DNA from 4 places in the Halobacillus sp. ACCC02827 genome. Region 4 is predicted to be linked to each of the others. Evidence: predicted binding sites of a transcription regulator. Region 4 holds the regulator's gene; each other region holds the start of a gene.
What was found. The regulator Rex, encoded in region 4, represses fermentation and respiration genes when NADH is low (regulators of the CRP and FNR family bind a similar motif). The targets are predictions, from matches to a motif close to TTGTGAAATATTTCACAA.
Positions count from the first base shown of each region.

Region 1 (3,127 bases), 1.1 Mb from region 4:
GATGACGGGAATTCCGATGGCGCCGAAGGCACCGGATGCGGCGTTGGCGACCAGACAGAGCGCGGCTGCTTTCAGCGGCCGGAACCCGAGCTCGACGAGCAGGGCGGCACTGATCGCAATCGGTACGCCGAATCCGGCGGCTCCTTCGAGAAAGGCATTGAAGCTGAAGCCGATCAACAGGAGCTGGAGCCGCTGGTCTTCCGAGATGCTCGCGATGCTTGCGCGGATGATGGTGAACTTCCCGGTGTCGACGGCGATTTTATACAGCCAGACGGCCATGATGACGATATAGCCGATCGGCCACAAGCCCTTCGCTATGCCGGCAATGGCGGATGCGACCGCGTTGGAAACGGGCATATCGAAGAAAACGACCGACAGAATAATGCTGAGGGCAAGCGTCAGGAACGCCGCAAGCACGCCCTTCATTTTGAAAATCGTCAATGCGAGAAAGAAGAAAAGGATCGGGAGAGCGGCGACGAGCGCGCTCACCCATGTGTTTCCGAACGGATCGTACTGTTGTAACCACATGACAGAAGCCTTCTTTCTTTATGGTCTCGTTGCCGCCTTGAAATGTTCGCCGAGGATTGCTTTCAGGACGCCGGCGCTGTGGTGAAGCTGTTTCTGTTCGGTTTCGTTCAGGTTCAGTTCAACGACGTTTCGGATACCGGTCCGGTTCACGACGGCAGGTACACCGATGTAGACGTCCTCCAGGCCGTATTCTCCGGCAAGCGGGGCGCTGACGGTAAGGATGCTGTTCTCATTGTTCAGGATCGCTTTCGTAATCCGCGCCAGTCCCATCGCGATGCCGTAGTAGGTCGCACCTTTTTTCTCGATGATCTGGTACGCCGCGTCACGGACGTTGAGGAAAATCTCCTCCAGGTCTTTTTTATGGTAACGGGGATCGCGTTCGACCCACTCCATCACAGGCACGCCGCCGATCGTCGCATGGCTCCAGACCGGAAGCTCGGTGTCGCCGTGTTCGCCGATGATGTTGGCGTGGACGTTCTGCGGGGTGACGTCGAAATATTCGCCCAAGAGATAACGGAACCGGCCGGAATCGAGGATCGTTCCGCTGCCGATCACGCGGTTCTGCGGCAGGCCGCTGAACTTCCAGGTCGCATACGTAAGAATGTCGACCGGGTTTGTCGCAACGAGGAAGATGCCGTCAAAGCCGCTCGCCATCACATCATCGACGATCGATTGGAAGATAGCGAGATTCTTCTTCACCAAATCGAGCCGCGTCTCGCCGGGCTTCTGGTTCGCTCCGGCACAGATGCAGACGATATCGGCATCCTTACAATCCGCATACGTGCCGTACCACGTCTTCGTCGGATTCGGCGCGAACACTTTTCCGTGGTTCAAGTCCATCGCATCACCCATCGCCTTGTCTTCGTTCAAATCAATGATCACGAATTCCTCTGCAATCGCCTGGTTCAGCATCGCAAAAGCGTAACTGCTTCCGACTGATCCTGCTCCGATCAAAGCTACCCGGTTCACGTTTTCTCTTGTCATTATGGATTCCTCCCGTATGGTTGTGTTTGTTTGTGAATCATTTCACAATTATAGTATGCAATAGATTTTGAATGATGACAATGGGTATTTGTGAAGTTTTTCACAAGCGAGGGTGAGTTGTCATATTTTGGTCACAAATGAAGTAGAAGGCGGCATACTATCAGCTGCGATTTGCCCATCAAAGGGGAAAGAAGCCGATGATTCCATGTTGAACCATCGGCAGGAGTTTTCTTATTCAGTTTCCACCATCAATAATATCCGACAGGAATGTGTAAATATTCGGCGGGTGCTCCGCTATCCGGTGAACGACATAGAGGTACCACTCCGTACCGTACGTCGTATAGACTTTCGTGCGTATCTTCTCTTCTCGGAGCGCGTTCAGCAAGTCATGGCGGACACCATCGAGCATCTCGACTTCCACGTTCGGTTGATGGAGGAGCCCTTTCGATTTCAGGGCAAAGAGAAGGTTCTCATCATGCGTGGCGATCGACAGCGGATGGTCGCGCTCGACGCAGGCAGCCGCAAATTCGATATACCGCTCATTCAGCGCTTTAGATCTTGGAATATGGATGTCATCCGGCTCTTCGTACGCCCCTTTTACCAAGCGGATTCTGCCGGGGTATTGCAAAAGTTCCTGTAAATCGCCCGCGGAACGCTTCAATTGAAGCTGCAGAGTGATGCCCACATTGGAAAAGGATGCCGCAATCTTTTTGTACAGGGAGAGGATGGCGTCTGTCTTCTGCGATTCCTCCATACTGATCATGAGCTGGATATCGTTCTTGCCGGCTTCTTTCGCTAACCTTTCTAAATGAGTGAAGGCCATCTCGTCGGAAATCATCATTCCGATATGCGAAAGATCGAAGGATACGGTTGCTTGCAAGTCATGGCTTCCGAGGTCCTTGATCAGTTCGCTGAATTCCTGTACAGCAGATTTACATGCCTCTTCGGAGGTCGTATTCTCCCCGATGAATTCTATCGAAGCTTCATGCCCGGCCTGAAAGGTCTGTTTGACGCGTGTGATGTCATCGGGGCGGGTTTCTCCGGCTACGAAGCGCTGCGCCCCTTTGACAAGCAGAGGATACAGTTCTTTGGAGTTCTGGATATAGGCTTTTACATGCTGGTCTCTGGCGATGGATTTGAGACTTTTGGAGAAACGGATCGCTTCTGTGTGCATAGAGGAATCCCTACTTTCTATATAAATTATCTCTGGTCATTGGTCATGGAGAAAAATATCCCGATACTGGCCGGGCGTCAGTCCGATAAACTCCTTGAAGAAGTTGCTGAAATGACTTTGGTCGATAAAGCCTGTCTCCATGGCGGCATCGAGTGGTTTGGCGCCCTGTTCCAGACGTTTCTTCGCTTCGCTGATTCGTACCGTCTGTAAATAACGGTACGGCGTGATCCTGAGGGTGCGGGTAAACGAGCGCAGGAGCGAGTATTTATTCATGCCGGCGATCCGGGCCAGGTCCTCCAGATTCACCGGCTCTGCGTAGTGAGTCTCCAAGTAGCTGCAGACCTGTTGGATCTCCTGCTTCGTCGCTTTATTGTCCGTATGCTCCCGGGTGGTCGTATATTCTTCAATCAGCTGCTGAAGAAGGAAATAAAACGTTTCTTC
Region 1 covers NZ_CP128168.1:3,011,573-3,014,699, reverse strand. Annotated here, with positions in the region: gene QRD89_RS16025 (L-lactate permease) at 1-528, opposite strand, end outside; gene QRD89_RS16020 (L-lactate dehydrogenase) at 547-1,512, opposite strand; gene QRD89_RS16015 (proline dehydrogenase family protein) at 1,748-2,686, opposite strand; gene QRD89_RS16010 (AraC family ligand binding domain-containing protein) at 2,723-3,127, opposite strand, start outside.
Region 1: QRD89_RS16020 (L-lactate dehydrogenase) is a predicted target of Rex. The motif match lies at 1,543-1,560, and genes of this name have one in related genera.

Region 2 (3,127 bases), 150 kb from region 4:
GTGAATCTGCGTGATGCACTCGTCCGCTCCGACAACATTTATTTTGCCCGGTCCATCCTGGAAATCGGAGGCGAAGCGTTCCTTAAAGGGGCAGAACCGTTCGGCTTCGGAGAAGATATTCCTTTCCCTTATCCAGTCGAGTCCTCTCAGATTCTGAATGCTGATGCATTCAAGGAGCAGGAGCCGCTGCTTGCCGATACCGGCTATGGGCAGGGGCAGGTTCAGATGAGCACGCTGCATCTGGCGATGACCTACACGCCGTTTATAACGGACGGTACGCTTCTGAAACCGACGTTGATAAAAGACGAAGGAGCAGGAGAACCGTGGCATGAGAACGTGCTATCGGAAGAGACGGCAGCAACCATTAAAGAAGACCTGCGTGCGGTTGTCGCTGATGAAGAAGGGACTGCCCATAAGCCGGTGACAGAGGGCTTGTCGCTTGCCGGTAAGACAGGTACAGCCGAGTTGAAACAGTCACTGGAAGATGAGAATGGTCAAGAAAACGGTTGGTTTGTCGCTTGGGATACGGAATCCCGGGATCTCCTCGTTTCGATGATGATCGAGGATGTTGATAAAGGAAGTGCGGAAGTCGTTCCCAAAGTGAAAAAAGTATTCGAGCAGTCCTCTTAGAAGCAGTTACGTCCGCATGTGGTTATCCATATGCGGGCTTTTTTGCGGAACATATTAAAAAAGGGGGGAAAGACGTTGAAAGTGCGTCTGACCGATTATCAGAAAGAGTGGCAAACAAGATTTGAGGCAGAGGCCCGGCTGTTAAAGCGGATATTCGGTAAAGAGATCATCTCCATCGAGCATTTCGGGAGTACCGCCGTTCCTGGCATGAAAGCTAAACCGGTCATCGATATGATGGGGCTTGTACGCAGGATAGAAACGGTCGATGGCTATGCATCGTTGTTGGAAGCAGAGGGATATGAAGCAGCAGGGGAATGGGGGATTGAGGGAAGAAGGCTGTTCCGTAAGGGCGGCCATCAGCGAACCCATCACCTTCATTTCTACCAGCAGGATAATTCCCAGATTGACAGACATTTAATTCTAAGAGATTACCTGCTTCAACACCCGGAGGAAGTGGAGGCGTACAGCCGGTTCAAGGAAAAACTGGCTGCCATTCATGAAAGCACGAGCGGATACAGTCCCGCAAAAAAGAATTACGTTGCGCAATTGGAAAGAAGGGCGCTTGCATGGAGGCGTGACAGGGAATAGAAGTACAAGGAGAACCGGTGCAGCCGTACAGAAAAGAACTAAAAAGTAAAAAAAATACATTTATAACATTTTGTTAACCCAGCATTCTAACATAAAATGACTTATTTTGCTTGTATGTGTTGTAATTCACATAATTATATTTTACTCTATTATAGTCGGAGAAAATATTTTACGAGATATAAATTATCTAATTATAAATTAGCTATATGCTAAAAAAAGGAGAAGTGGATATGTCAGAATTGACTAGAGAACAAGGCGAACAGAAAGCCGTCACTCAAGATGAACGTGAACTGTTGGATCAACTTTCCAATCCAGAGGTCCAGGAATCTTTGACCACTTTGGTGAAAGAACTTCCTAAGCTTACAGAATTGGTAACGATCCTTTCAGCTTCTTATGACACGGTGCAGTCTTTTGCGACAGATGAAGTGTTGAAAGAAGATACGGCAGGATTCCTTTCTGAAATCGTAGAACCTGTGAAAACTTCTGTGAAAGATGTAGCTGCTACAGCCATCGAAGCGAAGGATCAGGCAGAGAAGAGCAACGAAGTCATCGGACTATTCGGTCTTCTTAAGATGCTGAAGGATCCACAGGCTCAGAAGCTTTTCCGTTTCGTTAATGCGTACTTGAAAGTTTCAGCAGAACGTAACCACAAATAAATTCTGGAAATGGGGGAACCAACATGTCAAAAAACATAGTCATTCTAGGCGGCGGATACGGCGGATTGCTGGCTGCTCAAAATGTCCGCAAATATATGAGTGAATCAGAAGCGTCCATCACGCTGATCAACAAATTCTCTACTCACCAAATCATTACGGAACTGCACCGTCTTGCAGCGGGTAACATCTCTGAAAAAGCAGCAGCTCTTCCACTTGAGAAACTGCTTAAAGATAAGTCTGTTGATATCAAGATCGCTACAGTAGAGTCCTTCTCTGTAGATAACAAGCAAATCAAACTGGATGATGGCTCCGAGCTTACTTACGATGCACTTGTTGTAGCACTTGGAAGTAAGACGGCTTACTTCGGTATTCCTGGTCTGGAAGAGAACAGCATGGTATTGAAGTCTGCGGAAGAAGCCAACCGTATTCGTAACCACGTAGAAGATCGTATTCGTACGTATGCGCAAACGAAGGACGAAGCTGATGCAACGATCCTTATCGGCGGCGGCGGACTTACAGGTGTCGAGCTTGTTGGTGAACTTGCTGACGAAACTCCGAAACTTGCCCGTAAATACGGTGTGAACCCGTCTGACATCAAGCTTAAGCTTGTTGAAGCTATGCCTAAGATCCTTCCGATGCTTCCGGACAACTTGATCCAGCGTGCAACGGAAAGCCTTGAGAAGCGCGGCGTGGAATTCCTGACGAACCTTCCTGTCACGAACGTAGAAGGAAACGTTGTCGAATTGAAAGATGGTCAGAAGATCGTTACAAACACATTCGTATGGACTGGTGGAGTCCAGGGGAATCCGCTTGTCGGAGAATCAGGCTTGGAAGTTAACCGCGGCCGTGCAACGGTCAACAACTACCTTCAGTCTACTTCTCACGAAGACGTATTCGTTGCCGGAGACAGCGCTGTTTACTTCAAACCGGGTGAGGAGCGTCCTCAACCGCCAACTGCCCAAATCGCTTGGCAGATGGGTGAGCTGATCGGCTACAACCTATACGCTTACTTGAACAAGAAAGACTTCGAAGAGTTCAGCCCTGTTAACTCAGGTACGCTTGCAAGTCTTGGCCGTAAAGATGCGGTAGCTTCTGTAGGTGGCAACGCAACACCACTGAAAGGACTTCCTGCTTCTGTTATGAAAGAAGCGAGTAACGTCCGCTACCTTTCCCACATTAAAGGTCTTTTCGGACTTGCTTATTAAGAAATAAGGAAAGTATAAAAACCGCAGTGCTTGTATGCACTGCGGTTT
Region 2 covers NZ_CP128168.1:558,687-561,813, forward strand. Annotated here, with positions in the region: gene QRD89_RS02920 (penicillin-binding transpeptidase domain-containing protein) at 1-630, shown strand, start outside; gene QRD89_RS02925 (GrpB family protein) at 706-1,218, shown strand; gene QRD89_RS02930 (helical membrane plugin domain-containing protein) at 1,449-1,874, shown strand; gene QRD89_RS02935 (NAD(P)/FAD-dependent oxidoreductase) at 1,898-3,079, shown strand.
Region 2: QRD89_RS02930 (helical membrane plugin domain-containing protein) is a predicted target of Rex. The motif match lies at 1,333-1,350, and genes of this name have one in related genera.

Region 3 (3,127 bases), 1.1 Mb from region 4:
CCGCGAATGGCAAGGAGAACAATGGCGATGCTGCCCGGAACGAGCATGGCCTGACCGAAATAGTAGGCCATATCCGGGAAGAATCCGATCAGACCGACGAAGAAGAACACAAAGAATACGTTCGTCACTTCCCAAACAGGAGATAAATAGCGGGAAATCAGTTTATTTATCACATGGTCCTGCTTCGTCAACCTGGCATAATAGGCGAAGAAACCAGCGCCGAAGTCGACGGATGCTACGATTAAATACCCGTAAAGGAACAGCCACAAGACGCTGATCCCAATCAATTCATAGTTCATTCATCGGCCTCCTCTCTCGCTGCTGCCACCTGCGGATATCGTCGTTCCATTTCAAGCTCGGCTGGTCTCCCCTTAAAGATTTTTCGCAGGGTAAGGATACACCCGAGGGCAAGCACCAAATAAAGGACGGCGAACAGGACAAACATCTGGGTGACATAAGGTGAGGTCGTCGCACCCTCGGCAACGGTCATAAACCCGCGCAGAATCCATGGCTGCCGGCCGACTTCCGCAAATATCCACCCGAATTCGACGGCGAGCATGGACAATGGTCCGGCAAGCGCAATTCCCCAAAGAAGCAGCGGATGATACGTATTCCACTTCTTCACTTTCCAGAACACGAGGAACAACAGGGAAATGCCGAGCAGGTAAAATCCGATCGTCACCATCAGATCGAACATATAGTGTATCCATAACGGCGGACGTTCTTCTTCAGGAGTTTCATTCAGACCTTCTACTTCCGCCTGGAAATCGCCGTGAGCAAGGAAGCTCAGAGCGTTTGGAATACGGATGGCGTTCTCCACCTCATTATTCTCATTAAGTCTTCCAAAAACGACAAGGTCTGCTCCTTCCTCCGTATCGAAGTGCCATTCTCCTGCAGCAAGCTTCTCCGGCTGGTGTTCAGCAAGGAATTTCGCTGATAAGTCCCCGGCAAGAGCCGTCAGAATAGCAAAAATGAACATCATGGAAACCGTTAATTTCAAAGCTTTCTTATGATAAGCACTTCCTTTTTTCACTAAAATAATAAAAGCGGCTATACCAGCAAGGATGGCGGCTGCTGTCAAATAGGATGAAGATACGACGTGAAACACCTTTGTCGGAGTTGCAGGGTTGAACATCGCTGCAATTGGATCGACTGCCGTGAAACGACCGCCTTCCAGGTCGAATCCCTGCGGCGTGTTCATGAAGGAGTTGACCGTCGTGATGAAAAAGGCGGACATCGTCCCTCCAATCACCACAGGAATGGACAAAAGCCAGTGATGGATCGGGTTTTTGAACCGGTCCCACGTATATAAATAAATGCCCAGGAAGATCGCTTCGAAGAAGAAGGCGAACGTCTCCATAAAGAGCGGCAGAGCAATGACGTTACCTGCGATCTGCATAAAGCTCGGCCAGATCAAAGAAAGCTGCAGGCCGATCGCGGTTCCAGTCACGACCCCAACGGCTACGGTGATGGTATAACCGCGGGTCCATCGTCTTGCCAGTAATGTATAGTGAGGATCTTTCTTCCGGATCCCGATAAATTCAGCGACGGAAACGAGCACAGGAACACCGACTCCGATCGTTGCGAAAATAGCATGGAATAATAGAGTCATCGCCGTCAGTGACTGACTTACGGCGACGTTATCAAAATCGAACATGAATCTTCCTCCTAACGAACTCGTGGTAATCTATCCGATACACTTAGTATAATGCGGTCATTCCACTTCGTGGGCAGTCAGTGTTGACGATTTTGTGACATACTTCACAAACTTCACATTTCCTTCAAAAATCCTTCCGTTCGACATTACTCGTTTACCCCTTCCGGCACGGATCGTAACAGAATCTTCCACAAAAAAAGAAGCCGTCATGACTGACGGCTTCCATATTTACAAGAAATGAATATCCAATGGAATTACATAGCATCGAGCATGCGGAACTGGGCTTTGACTAATTCGTAGTACTCCCCTTTAGCATCCATCAGTTCCTCGTGCGACCCGTGCTCTAAAATTTTCCCTTGCTCGAGTACGAAGATGTTGTCTGCTTCCCTGATCGTCGACAATCGGTGAGCGATCATGATGGCTGTCCGGCCTTTCAGAAGTCTTTTCAGCGCCTGCTGGATTTTCACTTCTGTTTCCGTATCGATACTCGCTGTCGCTTCATCCAGTATTAAAATCCTCGGATCAGCCAGAAGGGCGCGGGCGAAGGATAAGAGCTGCCTTTCCCCTGCAGACAGAATGCTTCCTCTCTCTTCAACTTCCGTTTGATATCCTTCACTGAGTCTTTGGATAAAACCATCGGCTCCAACAACCTTCGCAGCGTCCATGACTTCTTCATCGGATGCACCGGGTCGTCCGAAGCGAATGTTCTCCATGATCGTCCCTGAGAAAATGAATGTATCCTGCAGGACGACACTGATCTGCTGGCGGACACTATCGATGGTCGCATCACGAAGATCGACACCGTCGATTCTCACAGAACCTCCCGTCGGGTCATAAAAGCGGCTGATTAAGTTCGCGATGGTCGATTTACCGGACCCGGTATGGCCGACGAGGGCTACCGTCTCCCCTGCCTTCATCTCCAATTCTATGTCATGGAGAGCAATTCGCTTCTCATCATAGGCGAACCGGACGTGATCAAATTCGATGTGACCTTTCATATCTGTCAAAGTAACAGCGCCGGCCTTTTCTTCCACATTCGGTTTCTCATCAAGAAATTCAAAGATCCGCTCGGATGCGGCCATGGCCATCAACAGCTGATTGTAGACCATACCGAGACGTGAAATCGGCTCCCAGAACATTCCCAGGAAGAAGGCAAAGGATACGAAAGTACCGATTTCCACATCGCCTTCAAGGATAAGATGAGCTCCGAATGCGACCAGAATAATGGTACCTGCGGCATTACTCATCTCGACGAATGGCCGGAACATGGCACTTTTTCTAGACGCCGTATTCCAAGATGCGAAGGTGTCGCTGTTGACACCATCGAAGTATTCCGTATTTTCCCTCTCCTGTGAGAACGACTGGGTTATTCTTACACCCTGCAGACTCTCATTCAAATGGGAATTCAAGCGCGACTGCTGGATCCTCACATCCTGCCAGGAGCGGCGTATGTTACGCCTGAGCTTCGTC
Region 3 covers NZ_CP128168.1:1,510,364-1,513,490, reverse strand. Annotated here, with positions in the region: gene QRD89_RS08110 (cytochrome d ubiquinol oxidase subunit II) at 1-299, opposite strand, end outside; gene QRD89_RS08105 (cytochrome ubiquinol oxidase subunit I) at 296-1,657, opposite strand; gene QRD89_RS08100 (ABC transporter ATP-binding protein) at 1,912-3,127, opposite strand, start outside.
Region 3: QRD89_RS08105 (cytochrome ubiquinol oxidase subunit I) is a predicted target of Rex. The motif match lies at 1,750-1,767, and genes of this name have one in related genera.

Region 4 (3,127 bases):
GTAGACCGTGTTGACGATCTTATCGAGGAAGTAGCGGTCGTGGGAAACGATGACGACCGCACCCTGGTAGCCCTGCAGGTACCCTTCGAGCCAGGAGATCGTATCGATGTCCAGGTGGTTGGTCGGCTCATCGAGAATAAGCACGTCCGGCTTCTTCAACAGCAGCTTCCCGAGTGCCAGCCTCGTCTTCTGGCCGCCGCTTAAGGACGTGATCGGTGTATCCCAGTTGAAATGCTGGAAATTCAGCCCGTTCAGTACCGAGCGGATATCCGCTTCGTATTGGTATCCGCCTGCGTTCTTGAAGTATTCCTGCTTGCGGTCATAATCGGTCAATAACTGCTGGTAGCGTTCCTGATCCGAGATCAGGTCAGGGTCTGCCATGTTCGCTTCCATCGCGCGCAGCTCTTTCTCTAAGTCCTTCAGATGGAGGAAGACTTTCTCCATTTCATTCCAGATCGTCTCGTCGGACTGCAGGCCTGTGTTTTGAGCGAGATATCCGAGCGTCGTTTCCTTCGGCATGAAGATGTTTCCTTCATCATAGCTCATCTCGCCGGCCATCATCTTCAGCAGGGTCGACTTTCCTGCACCGTTTCTGCCGACAATGGCGATCCGGTCGTTCTTTTGTACTTCCAGTTTAATATTAGATAAAATCAATTCAGCGCCGAAACGCTTTTCCAATTGATTCAACTGCATGAGAATCATGTCGTTTCACCTCGATAAATCAAGTGTATATCATCGGTGAGCCTGCTAGCAACAGAAGCCCTCGCGAGATTGTGAAAACTTTAACGACTTCCCTGTGATTTTTTGTTAAAATGAAACTAGTGTTGCCGCCTGCGGCATGACCAATCACATAAAAGGGGTAGTTGGAGATGGCGGAATTCAGTCATTTTAATGAGCAGGGCCGGGCACGGATGGTCGATATATCAGAGAAAAACGATACGGTCCGGACGGCTGTTGCGAGAACGAGTGTGGAAGTGAAGAAAGAAATATACGAGAAAATTACCAACCAGACAATGGCCAAAGGGGACGTGCTCGCGGTCGCCCAAGTCGCCGGAATCATGGCAGCGAAGAAAACGTCGGATTGGATTCCGATGTGTCATCCGCTTTCCTTGAAGGGAATCGATGTATCCTTCGATTGGGAAACAGGGGAAACGAAAAAGCTGCTGATCGAGGTTTCCGTGAAGACGAAGGGAAGCACCGGGGTAGAAATGGAAGCGCTAACGGCCGCTTCTGCCACAGCATTGACGGTTTATGATATGTGTAAAGCAGTAGATAAAGGCATGGTCATCGGTCCGACTTACCTTGCAGAGAAAACCGGAGGGAAGAACGGAGATTACCGAAGAAATGACGAGTAAAGGAGCAGAGAGACGACAATGGATATAGAACAAGCGAAAATCCCTCAGGCGACAGCGAAGCGGCTTCCGTTATATTACCGTTTCCTGAACAACCTGCACAGCCAGGGGAAACTGCGGGTGTCATCGAAAGAATTGAGTGAGGCAGTTAAAGTCGATTCCGCAACCATCCGCCGTGATTTCTCCTATTTCGGAGCCCTCGGGAAGAAAGGTTATGGTTACAATGTCGAGTACCTGCTTTCCTTCTTTCGGAAGACGCTGGATCAGGACGAGACGACACGTGTCGCGCTGATTGGTGTCGGGAACCTGGGAACGGCTTTCCTTAATTACAATTTCACGAAGAACAATAATACAAAGATCGAGATTGCCTTCGATGCGAGTGAGAATCGGATCGGGAGTGAAGTCGGCGGGGTGGAGGTCCATCACATCGATGATCTGGAGAAGAAGATCGGCGATTTGAAGGTCGCGATTCTGACGGTTCCTGCCTCAGAGGCGCAGGCGATCACCGACCGTCTCGTCGAGGGCGGAATATCGGGTATCCTGAACTTCACGCCGGCTCGGATCAACGTGCCGTCTGATGTGAGGGTGCATCATATCGATCTTGCGATTGAGCTTCAAGCGCTCGTCTACTTTTTGAAGCATTATCCGTTGGATGGAAAAATAGAGGATTGAAAAAAAAGATGCCGGCTCCGGCATCTTTTTTTGTTATTCTTATTCGGTTTCTTCTTTCCATTTCTTATCGATCAGCATTTTACCCGGCCACGTGTAGGCCATGATGCCGCCGTCGACCGTGATGTCCTCTCCGGTTACATAGGAGCTGTCGTCACTGGCGAGGAAAAGGGCGACGGATGCGATTTCGTCCGGGCTTCCGAGTCGGCCGAGTGGAGTGATCCACTTGTTGGCATCGCGGAATTCCTGTCCTTCCTTATCTTCCTTCGAACCGGCAAGGCCGTCTACAAGCGGTGTCTCAATCGTACCGGGAGCGATGGAGTTGACGCGGATGCCGTCACGGGCGTAGTCGATCGCCATCGCACGGGTGAAGTTCGTGATTCCGCCTTTCGCCGCGTTATAGCCGGAGCGGTCGAGGTCGGCAGCTCTTCCGGACATGGAAGATGTGTTGATGATCGATCCGCCGTTATCCATCATTAATGGAAGCAGGTATTTGCTCGTCAGGAACGTTCCGCGCAGATCGACGGCGATGATCCGGTCGAAGAGATCGACCGGATATTCGTGCACTTTGCCGCCTTCTTCGTCGATCCCTGCGTTGTTGAACAGGACATCGATGTTGCCATATGTCTTCTTCAGGTAATCAGCAAATGCCGAAACGCTGTCCTCTTTCGATACGTCGAGCGTGTACGTCTCCGCCTCGCCGCCTTCGTTATGAATTTCATCCACCGTTTTCTTCACGGCATCGACATTGATGTCGGCACAGACCACCGTCGCGCCTTCCTTTGCGAATAATTTCACGGTTGCCGCTCCGATTCCTGTCGCAGAACCGGTCACGACAGCTACTTTGTTATCTAAACGTCCCATAAATGGTTCGCCTCCTTGTGTGATTCTTCTTTGTTATACCCACCTTGAAAAACGTTATAAACATAGGCGGGAGAAGGGAAGCGATTACAAAGAAAAAAAGATTCCGCTCTCGTAAATCGGTCGAGCGGCGATTAGAGTTGCAGGATGGTGGTATAGTAACTAGGTAATTAAGGAGGTAAGGTACGATGAAACGATTACCTAATAAGTGGCTCGTCGTCGTGTCTGTCCTGTTCGGAACCTTC
Region 4 covers NZ_CP128168.1:404,015-407,141, forward strand. Annotated here, with positions in the region: gene QRD89_RS02230 (ABC-F family ATP-binding cassette domain-containing protein) at 1-702, opposite strand, end outside; gene moaC (cyclic pyranopterin monophosphate synthase MoaC) at 870-1,355, shown strand; gene QRD89_RS02240 (redox-sensing transcriptional repressor Rex) at 1,374-2,024, shown strand; gene QRD89_RS02245 (SDR family oxidoreductase) at 2,064-2,885, opposite strand; gene QRD89_RS02250 (MDR family MFS transporter) at 3,071-3,127, shown strand, end outside.